DNA from 4 places in the Exiguobacterium sp. PHA03 genome. Region 3 is predicted to be linked to each of the others. Evidence: riboswitches for the same ligand, from Rfam matches in the RefSeq annotation. Region 3 holds a riboswitch; each other region holds the start of a gene.
What was found. Region 3 has a riboswitch for thiamine pyrophosphate ahead of thiT (energy-coupled thiamine transporter ThiT). Riboswitches for the same ligand answer to the same signal wherever they lie in the genome.
Positions count from the first base shown of each region.

Region 1 (4,213 bases), 770 kb from region 3:
GTCCTCAATCGTCTCAATCTGTTCAATGGTGTGGTCGTTGCCGTTAATCGTAATATTCATCGGACTTCCTCCTTTAGGATCAACCGTAATGTGTTTGCCAAGACTTCCGCTGTCGCCGGTGCGAGTAATATGCCATGCCGATGATGCCCCGTCGCTATAAAGATCCGACGGGATGAATCGGCGACTCCGATATATGGCAAGCCGAACTCTGTTTGTGGTCGTACGCCTGACCAGACTTCTTCGATGACAGCATCACGGATCGGTGGATAGAGACGCTCTGCTGCTTGAAGCAGTGACGTGACTCCTGCGACACTAACACCGATCGTCTCGTCGTGCGGTAGTTCGGTCGCACCGATCAATATCCGTCCGTCCGCTTTCGGTACGAGGTAGACGGCGTCATCAAACAGGATCGAGCGTAACGGCTGACCCGCGAGACGGACTGCGAGACACTCCCCTTTGACCCCATATGTCGCAATCGAAATGCCAACTGTATCGAGCAAGGCTTGGGACCCGCGTCCGGCAGCAACCGTCACCGTTCGTCCCGTCCACGTTCCCGTGTTCGACTCAACCCTAATGAAATCATTACTCTCCTCGATTCGCGTGACGTCCACCTGTTCTTCGATTGGTACCCCACGATTTCGTAAGACATGCATCAATGCAGTCGTTAGTCGTCGCGGGTCGATTTGACCGACCGATGGAAATAAGTATTCTTGCCCATTTTGTTTCAATAAAAATGGTTGTTCCCGGTAGCCACAATCGATCCCGGTCTCGCGCGTGAGGCGTCGCGCAAGTAACGGATACAGACGGCGACTTCGCGCGGCAAGCGTATGCAATTCTTCTCTCAGCTCGATGTCCGTCGCAAGCATCCCGGCAGCCGCCCGACTCGTCCCTTGTCCGCATGTTCCGCGATCAAGGACAAGAACGGATTCGTTCTGACAAGCGAGACTGTAAGCAAGCGTCAAACCGATGACTCCACCACCGATGATGATGTGATCCGTCATACCCGTACCCCCTGATAACGCTGAATGGCAGCATGCGGGTCCGCTTGACCGAGAATACCGGATAAGACGGCGATTCCGCTTGCACCGGTCGCTGCGATCTCAGGAATGCGATCAGGAGTGATCCCGCCGATTGCGATGACTGGTTTCGTCGTGAAAGTGACAACTTGCTTCAAGGCATCGATCCCTCGCGGTGGCACGTTTGGTTTCGACGCTGTCGGATAAATATGACCGTAAAGCAGTCGGTCGGCTCCTTCCGCTTCCGCTGCAAGTGCTTCTGCCAGAGAGTGGACGGATTTCCCGATGATGAGATTCGGAAAGTGTCGCCGAACATCGCAGACACGTAAGGAACGTCGCGTCAATTGCACACCGATGCCAGCGACATGGGCGACGTCGACCCGGTCGTGAACGGTTAATTGATCAGACGAATACCCTTTTGCAAGGAGCGCGTCAATCAGATCTAACAATTCTGTTGCCGACAAATTTGGTTCTCGAAGATGAAGCTGATCCGTATATGGTTGAAGCGATTGAAAGGTTTCCACTCCATCGCGTGGATTGATGGATCCCGTCGAAATCAGATGTAGACGCATCATGTTCTTCCTTTCCATACGAAAAAGGACCACTCCCGATGTTGAAGGGAGTGGTCCGAAAATGCGCTGAAGCGCTAAGGATATCTAAGGTTTCGAGCCACTTCCCTCCGCTAGTACGAACTAGATCAGGTTCAAAGGGTCCGGATACTTCCGTCTCAGTCTGCTGCGAGACTCCCCTAGTGCCTTTTCGTGTTTAATTGGCTTGCCCCATTAGTCTAGCATGAGTCGCTTTGCTTCGCTAGTCCTAGTTGAGCGCTTCCACTTGCTGAACAAGCTCCGATTTCGTCGGTCGCTGTTGCTTCTGGCTGTCGGCATAGGTCTGCTTCAGCTTCAGGATCCGCATCACTTTAGCATCGAGCATCTCTGACGACAACGTTTTTTCTTTAACGGCTTGCATCACTTCGGTGTGGACCTTCGGATAGGCACCTGCTTCCGAAAACATCGCCATATCTGCTCCATTGACAAGTGCCTGGCGTGCCGCTTCCGCGAGACCATATCGTTTCGTGATCGCCCCCATGACAAGGTCATCCGTGATGATGACACCCTTGAATCCGAGTTGTTGACGCAAGAGGTCAGTCAAGATCGGCTTCGAGAGCGAAGATGGATTTTGATCGTCATACGCGGGATAGAGAATATGGGCGACCATCACCATCTCGGCGCCCTCTTGAATCGCTTCTTGGAACGGTAACAGTTCCGTTCGCTTCAGTTCTTCCTTTGATGCTGTCACTTTCGGCAAACCGACATGGGAATCGACACTCGTATTGCCGTGACCGGGAAAATGTTTGACGACCGGAATCGTTCCCGTCTCTTGCATCCCATGCATCAGGGCCGTACCGAGAGTCGCGACGGTCTTTGGATCAGCACTTAACGCACGGTCGCCGATGATTGGATTGTTCGGATTGCTATTGACGTCAAGGACCGGTGCGAAGTCCATGTTGAACCCATAAAATCGTGACAGGTGACCGAGCGTACGTCCGACATCTTCCATTTTTGCAGCATCTGCACCTTGCGCCATCCGTTGACTAGTCGGGAGACGTAATCGTTGATCCGGTACCCGGCTGACCCGTCCGCCCTCTTCATCAACCCCGACGAAGGCATACGGTTTTTGGTTCGTTTCTTGAATGGCACGCGTGAACGTCAAGAGTTGATCTTCTGACGTAATATTCCCACCAAGCAGTAAGACCCCACCGATCGCATGCGTCTGCAACAATTTCCGGTCAGCTGCTGAAAGTTCCGTGCCGGCAACTCCGATATAGAGCAATTGATCGATCTTTTCTGACGTCGACATCGCTTCAAGTTGTTGCTTTAATCGTGCTTGTTGTTGTGCTTCCTTTGTCGGCTCAGGCTTTGATTTCTTCGCCTCCGTCGGTTGCTTCGTTGCTGGTTGTGATGGTTTCGTTGGTTCCGTCGTCTCCTGCGCACACCCTGCAAGCAACAGGCAACCGATCAGTGCTACTTTCTTCACAAAGGATCCTCGCTCCGGACACCATTGATGGAATAATAGACGGAAATCTCAGCGTTCAAGGATTGCGAGACCGAACAATATTTATCTTTTGATAACGAGATGGCGCGACGGACCTTATCTTCTGGGAGATCACCTTCAAGCCGGTAATGAATCGAGATCGACGTAAAACGCCGCGGATGATCCTCTGCCCGTTCCCCTTCGATATCCATTTCGAAATGAGTAATCGTCAAGCGCATCTTCTCTAAAATCGAGACGATGTCGATTCCAGTACAGCCGGCAACGGCATGTAGTAGCAGTTCAGTCGGTCGTGGTGCTTGATTTTCGCCACCGTTCTCCGGTGCTGCATCCATCGCAAGATGATGCCCTGATTCCGTCTGTCCACTAAACCCCATCTGTTTGTTCCATGTCACTGTCGCTTGCATCGTTTCCACTCCTTTGTCAGTAGTCTTCATCTGTAGTATACGCAAAAAACAGCAAGCCTGGAAATTCTCACGCTATTTCGAATAATGGTTCTTTTCCCGAATTCTCGCTTTGCGATACCCGACGAAATCGTTTCATGCTATCCTGTTACTCATAGTTTCGCGCGCAAGCGCCAGAATTGAGGAATCATCCATGTCACCTACTACTCGTTTAAGTCGACGCGATTGGCTGTTGATCGCCACGTTGTCGCTCCTGACGTTCGTTCTCGGAACAAGCGAATTCGTCATCGTCGGGATCCTCGCTGAAATCTCCTCAGCTCTTAATATCACGATCGCAACAGCCGGTACGCTCGTCTCGGCATTTGCCATTTCCTTTGCGATTGGTACACCAATTGTAATGTCGCTGACCGGTCACCTGGAACGGCGTCGCCTGATCCTACGTCTGTTACTCGTTTGGGTCTTACTGAACCTTGCCAGTAGTTTTGCTCCAAGTTACGAAGTATTGCTCGCAACCCGCATCCTGACTGCCATCCTGACCGGTGTCTTGATCTCGCTCGCAATGGTCGTCGCAAGCGATGGCGTACCTGTCGCGAAGCGCGGTGTCGCCGTTTCGTTCATTTTTGGTGGTTTTACACTCGCGAACGTCCTCGGTGTTCCGATCGGTACGTTCATCGGTCAACACGCTGGCTTCGCAGCCACGTTTTGGCTGACGACAGTCATGGGAATGATTGCGTTCCTCGC
Region 1 is NZ_JAUTYQ010000001.1:508,124-512,336, reverse strand. It holds gene thiS (sulfur carrier protein ThiS) at 1-60, opposite strand, end outside; gene Q7C19_RS02615 (FAD-dependent oxidoreductase) at 57-1,001, opposite strand; gene Q7C19_RS02610 (thiamine phosphate synthase) at 998-1,591, opposite strand; TPP riboswitch at 1,674-1,776, opposite strand; gene nagZ (beta-N-acetylhexosaminidase) at 1,833-3,053, opposite strand; gene Q7C19_RS02600 (OsmC family protein) at 3,050-3,475, opposite strand; gene Q7C19_RS02595 (MFS transporter) at 3,666-4,213, shown strand, end outside.
Region 1: another riboswitch for thiamine pyrophosphate. It lies ahead of Q7C19_RS02610 (thiamine phosphate synthase); the one in region 3 lies ahead of thiT (energy-coupled thiamine transporter ThiT).

Region 2 (4,213 bases), 390 kb from region 3:
GTGGTGACGCCCAGTTTGTACCGATGTTGTTGTCGCGCGCAACATACGAACGATCCGTCATCGCGGATGTCTTACGTCCCCTGCATTTTCTAGCCGGTCCGGTCGAGGTTGCGCCGACGGTTCGTCAAGCGGCGCAACAAGCACCGCGTCCACATCGGACGGCCTCGATGCGGCAGCTCGATCAAGATTTACGTGGCCGAATGTGTCAGTTGCTGGATTTGCCACATGTCTCGATGGCCGTCGGCAGCGGTACGCTCGCCAATGATATTGTCGCGCAACAACTCACTGGACATGGATTGATCCTGAACGGCGGCGAGTTCGGTCAACGCTTGATTGATCACGCGTCACGTGCCGGCAAGTCCTTTGATGTCCATACGCTTCCCCCCGGTCACCCGATCGACTTGAAGCAACTCGCTCATCAATTGAGGCAAACGGCATACAACTGGATCTGGTTGACGCATTGTGAGACGTCAACGGGTGTTCTCTATGATCTTGATGCAGTAAAAGTGCTGTTAGATCAACGAACCGCACTCGTCGTCGATGCGATCAGCGCTGTTGGAACCGGACGTTTCTCATACGCTGGTTGCAAATTCGTCACGACTGTTTCCGGGAAAGCGATTGGTGGTTTACCGGGTCTTGCGTTCATTGGTCACGCAGATCGCGTCCTACCTTCTCTCTGTATTCCCCGTTATCTGGATTTAGGACTCTATGCGGAAGGGGTTGCCTTTTCCGGCTCGTCGAACCTGTTGCTTGCCTGTCAGGCAGCGCTTGATGCCCTCGATCTTAATCAAGCAGCAATCAAGATGACCTATCTCGAACAAGCCGTCCGCGCAACTGGATTCCAACTCCTCGCACAACAAGAAGCACAAGCGCCGGGAATACTGACGATCGTTCATCCGTCCGCAACCGCTTTAGGCGACGCTCTGCGCATTCAGGGGTATCACGTCCAGTACGAAAGCGACTATCTCGTTTACAATCAGTGGCTGCAAATTTCGACGATGGGACAGACGACGATGCGGCAAATTGAACGCCTCGTTCGTGTTTTAGTTCGTGAAAATCAACGAATCATCATAAAGAATGAAAAAAACGAAAGACCTCTTAACCCCTGATTTCAAGCGGTTTGGAGGTCTTTCGACTTCAAAAAGATAAAAAAAGAGGTTTATGGATTTAAAACATAGGGGTATAAACTCATTAGCACCGCATCAAACCGGTGACTTACTCACACATGTTTCTCAATATCAGCGTAATGACCTGGGAGAGAAATGCAAAGTCACGAAAGCGTCAGATTCATGAGAGTCTGAAACCGATTGTCTTAGCATGATTCATATTGTTCAGGATTCGTCCTGCTCCTACATTCATTACCTTTTGAGGGCTATACCAAATTCAAGGGGGAAATGAACATGTCAGTTAATTTAACAGCCGAAAAACGCGAGGTACGTCCACGCTCACTCCGTAAACAATTGCGTCATGAAGGAAAAGCTCTTGGCGTCGTGTATGGTTACAAAGTGGAAAGTACACCAATCGCATTTGAAGAAAAAGAATTGCTTAAAATCGTCCGAGAAAACGGTGAAAACGTCTTGATTTCACTCAAACTCGACGGTAAAAATATTAACGTCTTGATCAATCGCCGTGATATGGATGTCTTCACACCAACAGTCGATCACGTTGAATTCATCGCCGTGAAAATGGATGAAGAAACAGAAGTCGAAGCAGACGTTGTACTTGTTGGCGAAGCAGCCGGTGCAAAAGTTGGTGGTTTCCTATCACAAACACTCTTTAAAGTAACAGTCGCCGCTACACCAGATAAATTACCAGAGAACGTCGAAGTCGACGTCACGAACCTCGAAATCGGCGATTCGATTTCTGTAGCCGATCTTCCAGAACAAAAAGATTTCCGCATCGTTACAGAAGGCGATATTCAAGTCGCAGCTGTCGTCGAATCGACACTCGAGCAGGATCTTGAAGAAATCGAGGAAGCAGAGGCACAAGCAGAAGCTGGCGAAGACAACGAAGCGGAAGCAACAGAAGCGTCTTCAGAAGAAACAGCTGAAGAGAACGAAGACAATAAATAAGTCGTTTAACGATACGCCCTTTGCGGCGTATCGTTTTTTTGTGTCTTGACAACAGACGCTGGATTGCCTAAAGTGAACAGCGTATCACCTATTACCATATCCACTAGGGGAGCCCAATTGGCTGAGACGATTCACTTCGGACCCTTCGAACCTGATCTAGTTCATACTAGCGTAGGAAAGTGGAGCGATCACATCCAATGACTCCTGCTGCGCGCAGTTTTTCTGAGGACCGCTCTCTTTTTTACGGAGGGCGGTCTTTTTGGCGTCTCCCCCATTCAAAGGAGGACGTATCTAATGCAACACTGGAAAATGAAAGAAATCATGGTCATGATGATGCTCGCCGTCGCTTGCGGCGTCATCTATCTTGGTTGGTCAACACTCTGGTTGCCGATCTCAGCGATCTTCGGTCCTGTCGGTGCCAACTGGATGTTTGGCATCTGGATCATTGCGAGTCCGCTCGTCGCAGCAATCATTCAAAAGCCAGGTGCCGCTTTAATTGCGGAAGTCGTCGCGGCAGCCGTCGAACTGTTCACAGGTAGTCATTTTGGTTTATCCGCTCTTCTGATCGGAGTCTGCCAAGGACTTGGTGCGGAACTCGTCTTCGCGATGACGCGTTACCGTCGTTATGACACATGGACCTTGATGTTATCGGGTGTCGGAGCCGCGATTGGTAGCATCGTTTATAGTCTAATCGCGAACGGATTCGGTTACTACACAACGACGACGTTGCTTGCGACAACTGGCTTACAATTGATCAGCGGCGCATTACTCGGTGGCTTGCTTGCAGCCATTCTCGTCCGTCGCCTTGTTGCGACTGGTGTCTTGAACGGGTTTGCGGCAGGACGTGCGAAACGAGAAATCGCATGATTACTGTCGACGACCTCAGCATCCGCTATCCCGGTCAGATGAAATCGGTGCTCAATCATGTATCGCTGACGATTGAGCAAGGGACGACCCTTCTGCTCGGACGAAGTGGTAGTGGCAAGACGACATTACTTCATGCCCTTGCCGGACTGACACCGGAAACGATTGAAGTCGAACAGACTGGTACCGTTACCCGGTCCGGTTCGGTCGGAATCTTGTTTCAAAATCCAGAAGAACAGTTCTGCATGGAGACGATCGGACGCGAAATCGCTTTTAGTTTAGAAAATCGCTCGATTCCGCGCGTGGAGATGGATGAACGAATTGAACGCTTACTCGCACTCGTCGGTCTCCCCCTCCCCTTCTCGACACCGATCGCGAGTCTATCCGGTGGAATGAAACAGCGTCTCGCGCTCGCAGCGGTCCTAGCACTTGAGCCGACGATCTTATTACTCGATGAACCAACGGCTCAGATTGATCCAATCGGACAACATGAGCTGATGGCGTTGATTTTTCGGATTCAAAAAGAACACGATTTAACGATCGTCTTGATCGAACACCAACTCGATGTCTGTTTGTCGTACGTCGACCAGGTCGTCTTGCTTGAGGACGGATCGATTACTGCGACAGCAGATCCACGGGATCTGTTCCCCCAGGATTACAAAGAGCTTCAAACGAAAGGTATTGCCGTTCCCTCTTTGTATCCGTATACGTTAGAGACATTACCCATAGATGGACCGCAAGCGGCGCGACTTCATGTGCCTTCCCCCGTCGCTACAGCTGGTCGCTCTTTATTACACGTCTCTGCATTATCGACGAAAGCACCATATCCGCTGACCGATGCGACATTTTCCCTGCAGACAGGAGAATGGGTGATGCTGCTTGGGGCAAATGGATCCGGGAAAAGTACATTGCTTGCGACACTCGGGCGGTTGCTTCCCAATCGTGGAACGTATCAGCTCCAGGGACGTCCGGTTCATCGTTACTCCCGGCGTCGCTTTTATGAGCACGTTGGCTATGTCTTTCAACAACCGGATCTGCAGTTTCTTAAGCTGACGGTCGAAGCGGAAATCGACTGGAGCCACCGGGCAGCGACGAACGTTAAGCGCGCGGCGTTGCTCGAACGGCTGGAACTGACATCTGTCAAACAGCAGTCACCACTTGCTCTTAGTACGGGGCAACAACGACGGCTCAGCGTCGCAACGATGCTCGGACAAACGAAAGACTTATTGTTGCTCGATGAACCGACCTTCGGACAAGATGGATTGACGACACGACGC
Region 2 is NZ_JAUTYQ010000001.1:888,831-893,043, forward strand. It holds gene Q7C19_RS04725 (GNAT family N-acetyltransferase) at 1-1,109, shown strand, start outside; gene Q7C19_RS04730 (50S ribosomal protein L25/general stress protein Ctc) at 1,401-2,072, shown strand; TPP riboswitch at 2,168-2,267, shown strand; gene Q7C19_RS04735 (ECF transporter S component) at 2,367-2,939, shown strand; gene Q7C19_RS04740 (ABC transporter ATP-binding protein) at 2,936-4,213, shown strand, end outside.
Region 2: another riboswitch for thiamine pyrophosphate. It lies ahead of Q7C19_RS04735 (ECF transporter S component); the one in region 3 lies ahead of thiT (energy-coupled thiamine transporter ThiT).

Region 3 (4,213 bases):
AAAAGACGCACAGTGAATGTGATGAAAAAGGAGTGCATAGGATGACGGAACAACGCATCGAAGAGAATCGAGAAGGAACGATCATACGCCTGCAGGGTGGCTTTTATGATGTCATGACACCAGAAGGAGAGGTCCGTTCACGGGCAAGAGGGAATTTCCGAAAACGCGGCATCAGTCCAGTCGTTGGAGACGAAGTCGTGCTTCATATCGAAAGTGAGACCGGGTATATTCTCGAAGTGAAGGAGCGGGACAACTTTTTAGTACGCCCGCCTGTCGCGAATATCGATCAAGCGTTGCTTGTCGTCTCGGCTGCAGAACCTGATTTTTCAGCGCACTTGCTCGATCGTTTCCTCGTCTTGATCGAAGCGAAGGAAATCCAACCCGTCATCCTGTTAACGAAGATGGACTTGCTTGATGATGTCAAAGGTCCTGCAGTTAGAGAGGCAATTGCCGCTTACCGGAAGATTGGTTATACGGTCATCGAGACATCAAGTGAGACATTGACAGGTGTTGAACAAGTCCGTCCGTTACTGGCCGGGAAAACGAGCGTTCTTGCCGGACAATCCGGTGTTGGGAAAAGTTCATTGCTCAATGCACTGGAGCCCTCTCTTGATTTAGAAACAAGTGCCATCTCGAAATCACTCGGACGCGGACGTCATACGACGCGCCACGTCACATTAATGCCGCTTGCCGAAGGATTGATTGCCGATACGCCAGGTTTCTCGAACCTCGATTTTCCGTATGATATGGAAATCGAGGATGTACGGTGGAGTTTCCCTGAATTCGTGGCTGTACAAGATGATTGCAAATACCGAGGTTGCTTGCATTTGAATGAACCCGGTTGTGCCGTCAAGGAAGCCGTCGAAGCCCAAGAAATCATGTCCTCTCGTTATGAGAACTATGGTATGTTTATAGACGAAATCAAGAATCGAGCCCGGAGGTATTGAAGATGATTAAAATTGCACCATCTATCTTATCAGCAGATTTTGCGAATCTCGAACGCGATGTTAAAGCAGTCGAAGCAGCAGGCGCGGACTATATCCATTTTGATGTCATGGACGGTCAGTTCGTACCGAATATCTCGTTTGGACTACCTGTGCTTAGCAGCTTACGTCAAAAGACGGATATGATTCTCGATGTCCATTTGATGATCGACCAGCCAGAACGTTTCGTCGAGGATTTCGTCAAAGCAGGGGCGGACATCGTGACGTTCCACGTCGAAGCGACGAATCATGTCCATCGTGTCTTGCAACAAATCAAAGCAGCGGGCGCAAAGGCAGGAGTCGTCTTGAATCCCCATACGCCATTATCAACGATTGAACACGTCCTTGAGGATGTCGATATGGTCTTATTGATGACGGTCAATCCGGGCTTCGGTGGACAAGCCTTCATCGAGCGTGTCATGCCAAAACTCGCATCACTTGCGCAAATGAAAGCAGATCGCGGTCTGACATTTGAAATCGAGATTGACGGTGGCGTCAATCCGGAAACGGCAAAGCTTTGCATCGATAACGGTGCGAACGTTCTCGTCGCAGGATCAGCAATCTACAATGCACCAGATTATGCGGAAGCGATTACTAGCATTCGTCAAGGGGCTGCCGTATAATAAGAACGAGAAAACGAAATATGATGACCGCAAGGGGTGTCGCTTGAAAAGCGGCTGAGAGGAGTCTTTTAGACTTTAACCCTTCGAACCTGTTCCGTTCAAACGGACGTAGGGATGTGGCGCACGCAGGCAGTACGGCGTTCGTCGTACTGCCTTTTTGCGTCCTCTCGTACAATGAAGGAGGAAAATAGCATGAAACGGTTACAAATGATGATGGAAATTGCCATCTTCGCCAGTCTCGGAGTCGTCTTTGATTTACTGATTCCATTCAAAATGCCACAAGGTGGCTCGATCAGCTTAGCGATGTTACCGATCTTCGTCATGGCATTTCGCCACGGGGTCGTCGGAGGGGTCGTCACGGGAGCGCTTGTCGGTACGATTCAATTGATGTTCGCTCCACAAGTCTTGACGATCGTTCAACCGATGCTTGACTATACGATTGCGTATGGTGTCGTCGGATTAAGTGGTCTGTTCGCGCGTCAAGTCAGACTAGCCGCACGCAATGGACAAAAGAAAAGCTTGATGGCGTTCGTTCTCCTGGCGACGTTATTAGGCGCAGGACTCCGTTATATCTGTCATGTCATCAGTGGAATCGTCTTTTTTGCCGAGTATGCCGAAGGTCCAGTCGTACCGTATTCATTGATTTATAACGCGACATACATGGTACCGTCTTACGTTCTTTGTGGTGTCGTTGCGGGTCTTTTATTTACGACTGCGCCACGCTTACTCCGTTATTCGGCACGAGGCGTCTGAGATGCGGGCGATTCTCGTCTGTGCCGGTCCGCGAGAAGAAGCGCCGGATTTACGGACGTTTTGTCAGCCAGGTGATTTTATCGTCGGTGTCGACGGTGGTGTTCAGACGATTGAATCGTTTGGGCTGACATGCGACCTGACGATTGGTGATTTTGATTCGCTTGGTTATGTACCAGAAGGGGCAATCGTTCATCCGGCCGAGAAAGATGAAACGGATCTCGAACTGGCACTTCGTACAGTCTCAGAGGAGAAACAGTTTGAGGATACCTTCATTATCGGGGCGACAGGTGGGCGGCTCGACATGACCGTCCAAAATGTATATCTATTGAAGCGATACCCAGAGGCACGACTCGTGACGAAACGAGAAGAGGTACGATACTTGGCTGAGGGAACGTATGCAGTCGAAGCAGGGAGCTATCATTATCTTTCGTTCATTCCACTCGTACCATCGACTTTAAGCTTATCCGGAGTCAAATATCCACTTGATGCACATCCAGTACCGGTCGGAGGTTCCTTGACCGTCAGTAATGAATGGTGTGCGTCAGAAGCGAAGGTAGAGCTCCATCAAGGAGAACTATTGATGATGCGGACGCTTAAGGAATAGCACAATCATAGGAAAGAGGCCGTGGATGACTCCGCGGCCTCTTTTTAGATGAAATTATTCTTCGAGTTGAGAAGGGGCGACACGGATGTCGCTTTGAGCGGATAGATGTTTTCCTTTGACGAAGAGATGATAACTTCCCCACATGACAAGGAAGAAAGGAACACCGATGTATAGAGCGATTCGTTGATCCGCTTGAAACGCAAGACTGACGAGGACGACGACGTTAAGTGTCAACGAAATCAGTGGTAACACCGGATAGAGTGGTGTCTTGAATTTCAGTTCGGATACATCGTGTCCGTTTCGGACGAACTGACGACGAAATGCAAGCTGCGAAGCAGAGATTGAAATCCAGCCGACTTGAGCCCCGAGTCCGGCTAAGGACAAGAGCCAAATGAAGACGGTATCTTCTGCGAAAAATGCGGTCAGAAGCGATAACATCGCGAACATCATCGTAAAGAGCAACGCCCGCATCGGCACACCACGTGCATTGACGTAAGATAATTTCTTTGAAATCATCCCTTCTTGCGCCATTGCCCATAACATCCGAGTCGCCGCATATAATCCGGAGTTTCCGACGGACAACAGTGCCGTCAAGACGACGATGTTCATCAAATCAGCAGCGTACGGAATACCGATCGCATCAAAGACCATGATGAACGGACTGCTGACTCCGCCAGCTGTTTCATACGGAATTAATGCACCAACGATCGTAATCGATAAGACGAAGAAGATGAACGTCCGCCAGACTGTATTGCGGATCGCTTTTGGAATCGATTTTTCGGGCGTGTCGGACTCCCCAGCCGCAACACCAATCAATTCCGTTCCTTGGAAGGCGAAGTTGACGGCAATCATCGTCGTCAAGACACCGAGAATCCCGTTCGGAAACCAACCGCTTGCCGTAAAGTTCGCAAATAACGATGTTGGGCGATCTGCTTCCATCGGTAACCAGCCGAACCAAGCAGCGCCACCTAGAATGATGAAGAACAGGATCGCGAGGACCTTCAAACTCGAGAACCAGAATTCAGCTTCACCGAATGCTTTGGCGGAGACGGCGTTCAGACCGAACAGTAAGACCGTAAAGACGGTACACCAGACGACAACGGGTACGTTCGGAAACCAGCGGTCCATCAAACTGCCGGCAGCTGTAATTTCGAGTGCCACCGTCACGGCCCAGCCGAGCCAATAAATCCAACCGACGGCAAAGCCGATTCCTGGTCCGATGAAGCGGGTCGTATAGGTCTGAAATGACC
Region 3 is NZ_JAUTYQ010000001.1:1,275,676-1,279,888, reverse strand. It holds gene pknB (Stk1 family PASTA domain-containing Ser/Thr kinase) at 1-16, shown strand, start outside; gene rsgA (ribosome small subunit-dependent GTPase A) at 42-947, shown strand; gene rpe (ribulose-phosphate 3-epimerase) at 950-1,606, shown strand; TPP riboswitch at 1,629-1,738, shown strand; gene thiT (energy-coupled thiamine transporter ThiT) at 1,799-2,359, shown strand; gene Q7C19_RS06865 (thiamine diphosphokinase) at 2,361-2,963, shown strand; gene Q7C19_RS06860 (amino acid permease) at 3,018-4,213, opposite strand, start outside.

Region 4 (4,213 bases), on a different contig from region 3:
ATCGACTTTGGTGGTCCGGTTGGAACTCCAATCGTTGCAGCTGCAACAGGAACAGTCATTACAGCATCAGGTGGTGGTCCTTACGGAAACCACATCATGATTGCTCACCAATTAAACGGTAAAACGTACACAACATTGTATGCTCATATGAGCGCACTCAATGCTCACGCAGGTCAACGCGTCAGTCAAGGTGAACAAATCGGTTTACGTGGAAGTACTGGGAATTCAACTGGTCCACACTTACACTTTGAAATCCACGTCGGTGGATACAGCTATAGTGCAACTGGTCCAGCTAGCTCAGTGAACCCAATGACGATGTTTTAAACAGTAAAGAATCGTTGCTTATGCAGCGGTTCTTTTTTTGCGATTTTCAAAAAATAAATGATTATATTACAAAAAAACGTTTTCATTTGAAATGTAAATGAAATTTTTTTGAAACGATTAGGGTGCTATAATCTATTTCAGATATGAGAGAAACTTGAATACTATAATAAAATATGAAAAACATAAGTGAGGAAAACGATATATGCTAAAAAAACTAATTTCTACCATTGTTTTAGGAGCATTACTTATAACAGGAACACAACCAATTGCAGCAGCAACGATCAAAGAAAAAAAGGCTGAAAATGCCGCAGAACAACGTAAATTAGAAAAAGCAATTAAAAAACAAGAGTCGAAAATTTCGAAAGAACAACGTCAAATCAATCGAATCGATGCAGCGATCAACGAAAAGATTTTTCAGATTTCCGAAAAAAATAAACAAATCGAGAAATTGAATTTGCGAATCGATGAATTAAAAGCAGACATCGTTCGCTACGAAGAGATGTTGAAAAAACAAGAAGAACTACTCGGTGATCGTCTACGTGTCTTCCAAGAAAACGATGGAAACTCAATCAAATGGGAAGAAGTCATTTTTGGATCGAAGGATTTAGGTGATTTATTTAGTCGTGTCATGGCAGGGAAAAAAATCGCGGAGCAAGATGATAAAATGATTTCGGATTACATCGCAACCCAACAAAAGCTAGCGGAAGCAAAACAAGCGCTCGTTGAAAAAAAGGCGGAGCAGGTTGAAGAGAAGAAAACATTAATCGAACAAAAAAAAGCGTTGAAAGTTCAAATGAAAGAACGCAGTGCTACGCTTAAAAAATTACGAAAAGGTAAGACGAAGTTTACGACAGAACTTCTAGACGCGAAAGAACTACAAGCCACACTTGAAGCTCAAGAACGTGCGATTGCGGCAGCGAAGGCAGCAGCTAAAGCAGCGGCTGAAAGAGCAGCAGCCGAGAAAGCAGCAGCTGAAAAAGCCGCTAAAGCGAATGCTCAAGCAGCAAAACAAGCAGGTAAGAGTTCAGAATCACCTACTTCAGTTGCCCCACCCGTTGTTTCGAGCGGTGGGAAATTCGTTCGTCCATCTTCTGGTGGCGTATCACAAGGGTTTGGACCAGCAAGCGGTGCGAACGGCTATACGTTCCATAATGGTGTCGATTTCAGTGGTTCGGTCGGCTCACCAATCGTCGCAGCAGCAGCTGGAACGGTCATTACAGCTTCAGGTGGTGGGCCTTATGGAAATCACGTCATGATTTCTCACTTCCTTGACGGGAAAGTCTATACGACAGTCTACGCTCATATGAGTTCATTATCTGTTCATGCAGGACAAACAGTTTCTCAAGGTCAGCAAGTTGGAACACTTGGTAGTACTGGGAATTCAACAGGACCACACTTGCATTTCGAACTACATGTCGGAGGCTATCAGTACAGTGCCTCTTCTCCTCTGAATGCAGTTAATCCATTAGCATACCTATAATTCAAAACGAGCTTCGGCTCGTTTTTTTCTTGCCGCTATGCTACAGTTAAGGCGAAATGAATACTTGAGCAACTAGGGGAGCTGGAGGAATCCGGCTGAGAGGAAAACCAATCTGTTTTCGACCCTATTACCTGAACTGGATAATACCAGCGTAGGAAAGTTGAGCCGAACGAATACCGAAATGGTTGGATAACGATTTCGTATAGCGTCGACTGCTTTTTTACAGCGGTCGACGCTTTTTTTTGTCGGTAACAACTCCCTTACATTGCTCGATGGAAAGGTGAGAAAAATATGAAACATGTATTGACGATTGCGGGATCTGACTCCGGTGGTGGAGCTGGAATTCAGGCAGATTTAAAGACATTTTCGGCATTGGGCGTTTATGGGATGAGTGTTTTGACGGCGGTAACGGCTCAAAATACACTGGGCGTTCAAGCAGTAGAAGAGTTATCATCGGAAATCGTTGATGCCCAATTAGCTTCAATCTTTTCAGATATTCGTGTGGATGCTATCAAAATCGGTATGGTCTCGAATGCACAAACGATTCACGTCATTGCAACACATCTTCGCAAACAGACAGTTCCGATCATACTAGACCCTGTCATGGTCGCAAAAGGCGGGCATGCCCTATTGCGGACGGAGGCAGAGGAAGCACTAATCGCGGAGTTACTGCCACTTGCGACACTCGTCACACCAAATTTACCGGAAGCAGAGCGCTTAACAGGGCAGTCAGTTACTAATCTAGAGGAGATGCGACTGGCGATGCATCAGTTGGCTATGAAGACTGGAGCCGTCTTGCTAAAAGGTGGACATCTACCGGGAGCTGCCACGGATTTATTATGGGACGGGCAAGAGGAATACCGTTTCACATCAGATCGGTTAGATAATCAACATACTCATGGAACAGGCTGTACCTTATCTGCAGCGATTGCGGCACGGATGGCACTTGGAGAAGCTTTACCGGACAGTGTACGTCAGGCCAAGAAGTATGTTACAGAGGCGATTCGTCATGGATTTGCTCTCGGACAAGGGATTGGACCGACACATCATTTTCATTCACTTTGGAGGGATACACATGTTTACGACCATTCTTAAACACAAACCACTCATTCATCATTTGACGAACACAGTCACGATCAATGATTGCGCCAATGTCACACTCGCCGTTGGCGCATCTCCAGTCATGGCGGAGGATATTCGCGAAGTGGAAGAGATGGTTCGACTTGCGCAAGCTCTTGTCTTGAACATTGGAACAATTGATGCAGACATGCAAGCAGCTCAACGACTCGCCGCAAGCGAAGCGAGACGCTTGAACGTTCCGATCATCCTTGATCCAGTTGGAGCGGGAGCTACATCATTGCGTACGTCCTTTTCAAAAGAATTGAGTAGACTCGGATGTACGGTCGTTAAAGGAAATGCTTCAGAAATCAAGACATTGCTTGGGGAGAATGGACGAACAAAAGGAGTCGATGCTGCTAGTGATGAGATCATGGATCGAGAAATCATTCGTGCATTCGCTCGTAAACAAAAGTCCGTCATTGTCGTCACAGGTCCAATCGACTACATCACGGATGGCATGCGCGAAGTGGAACTACAAGTAGGTACGCCGCGTCTCGGAGACGTCACAGGTACGGGGTGTATGACAGCTTCTTTGATTGCGAGTTTTCTTGGTGCAGGATATTCTGCGTTTGAGGCAGCAGTCCACGGAACATTTATCATGGGAAAAGCAGGAGGACAGGCAGCATCAGAAAAAGGTCTAGGTAATTTCAAACGAGAGTTGTTCAATGCAATCAGTCTGATGACGGAGCAAGATTTGATGGAGGTGGTAGAACATGTCAATTGATTATTCCATTTATGCGGTGACAGATCGTCGATATCATCCGGGAGTTGCAATCGAAACGGTCGTTGAAGAAGCGATTTTAGGTGGTGCAACGATTATACAATTACGGGAAAAAACAGCGCAGGGAAAGGAATTCTTCGAACAGGCAGTCCGGTTAAAGAGATTGACGGATCGTCATGATGTTCCTTTGATTATCAATGACCGAATTGATATTGCGTTACTTGTCGGAGCTGGTTTGCATATCGGACAAGAAGATATTCCTCTAACCGCAGCGCGCCGTCTCTTACCGAACACTGTGATCGGCGTATCGGTAGCAACCGTCGCGCAAGCGATTGAAGCAGAACGAGATGGAGCATCTTATTTAGGTGTAGGTTCTCTATTTGCGACGTCATCGAAAGCAGACGCCGACTCGATGTCACACACGATGCTTCAAGCGATTCGCGAAGCCGTGCGCTTACCTTTAATCGGCATTGGTGGAATTACGGCAACGAATGTCGCTTCTCTTCCTATCCCATTAGAAGGATATGCGGTCATCTCGGAAATTTTTGCTAAAGAAGATCGACGACGTG
Region 4 is NZ_JAUTYQ010000004.1:117,896-122,108, reverse strand. It holds gene Q7C19_RS14430 (murein hydrolase activator EnvC family protein) at 1-324, shown strand, start outside; gene Q7C19_RS14425 (murein hydrolase activator EnvC family protein) at 527-1,804, shown strand; TPP riboswitch at 1,869-1,979, shown strand; gene thiD (bifunctional hydroxymethylpyrimidine kinase/phosphomethylpyrimidine kinase) at 2,096-2,899, shown strand; gene thiM (hydroxyethylthiazole kinase) at 2,880-3,647, shown strand; gene thiE (thiamine phosphate synthase) at 3,637-4,213, shown strand, end outside.
Region 4: another riboswitch for thiamine pyrophosphate. It lies ahead of thiD (bifunctional hydroxymethylpyrimidine kinase/phosphomethylpyrimidine kinase); the one in region 3 lies ahead of thiT (energy-coupled thiamine transporter ThiT).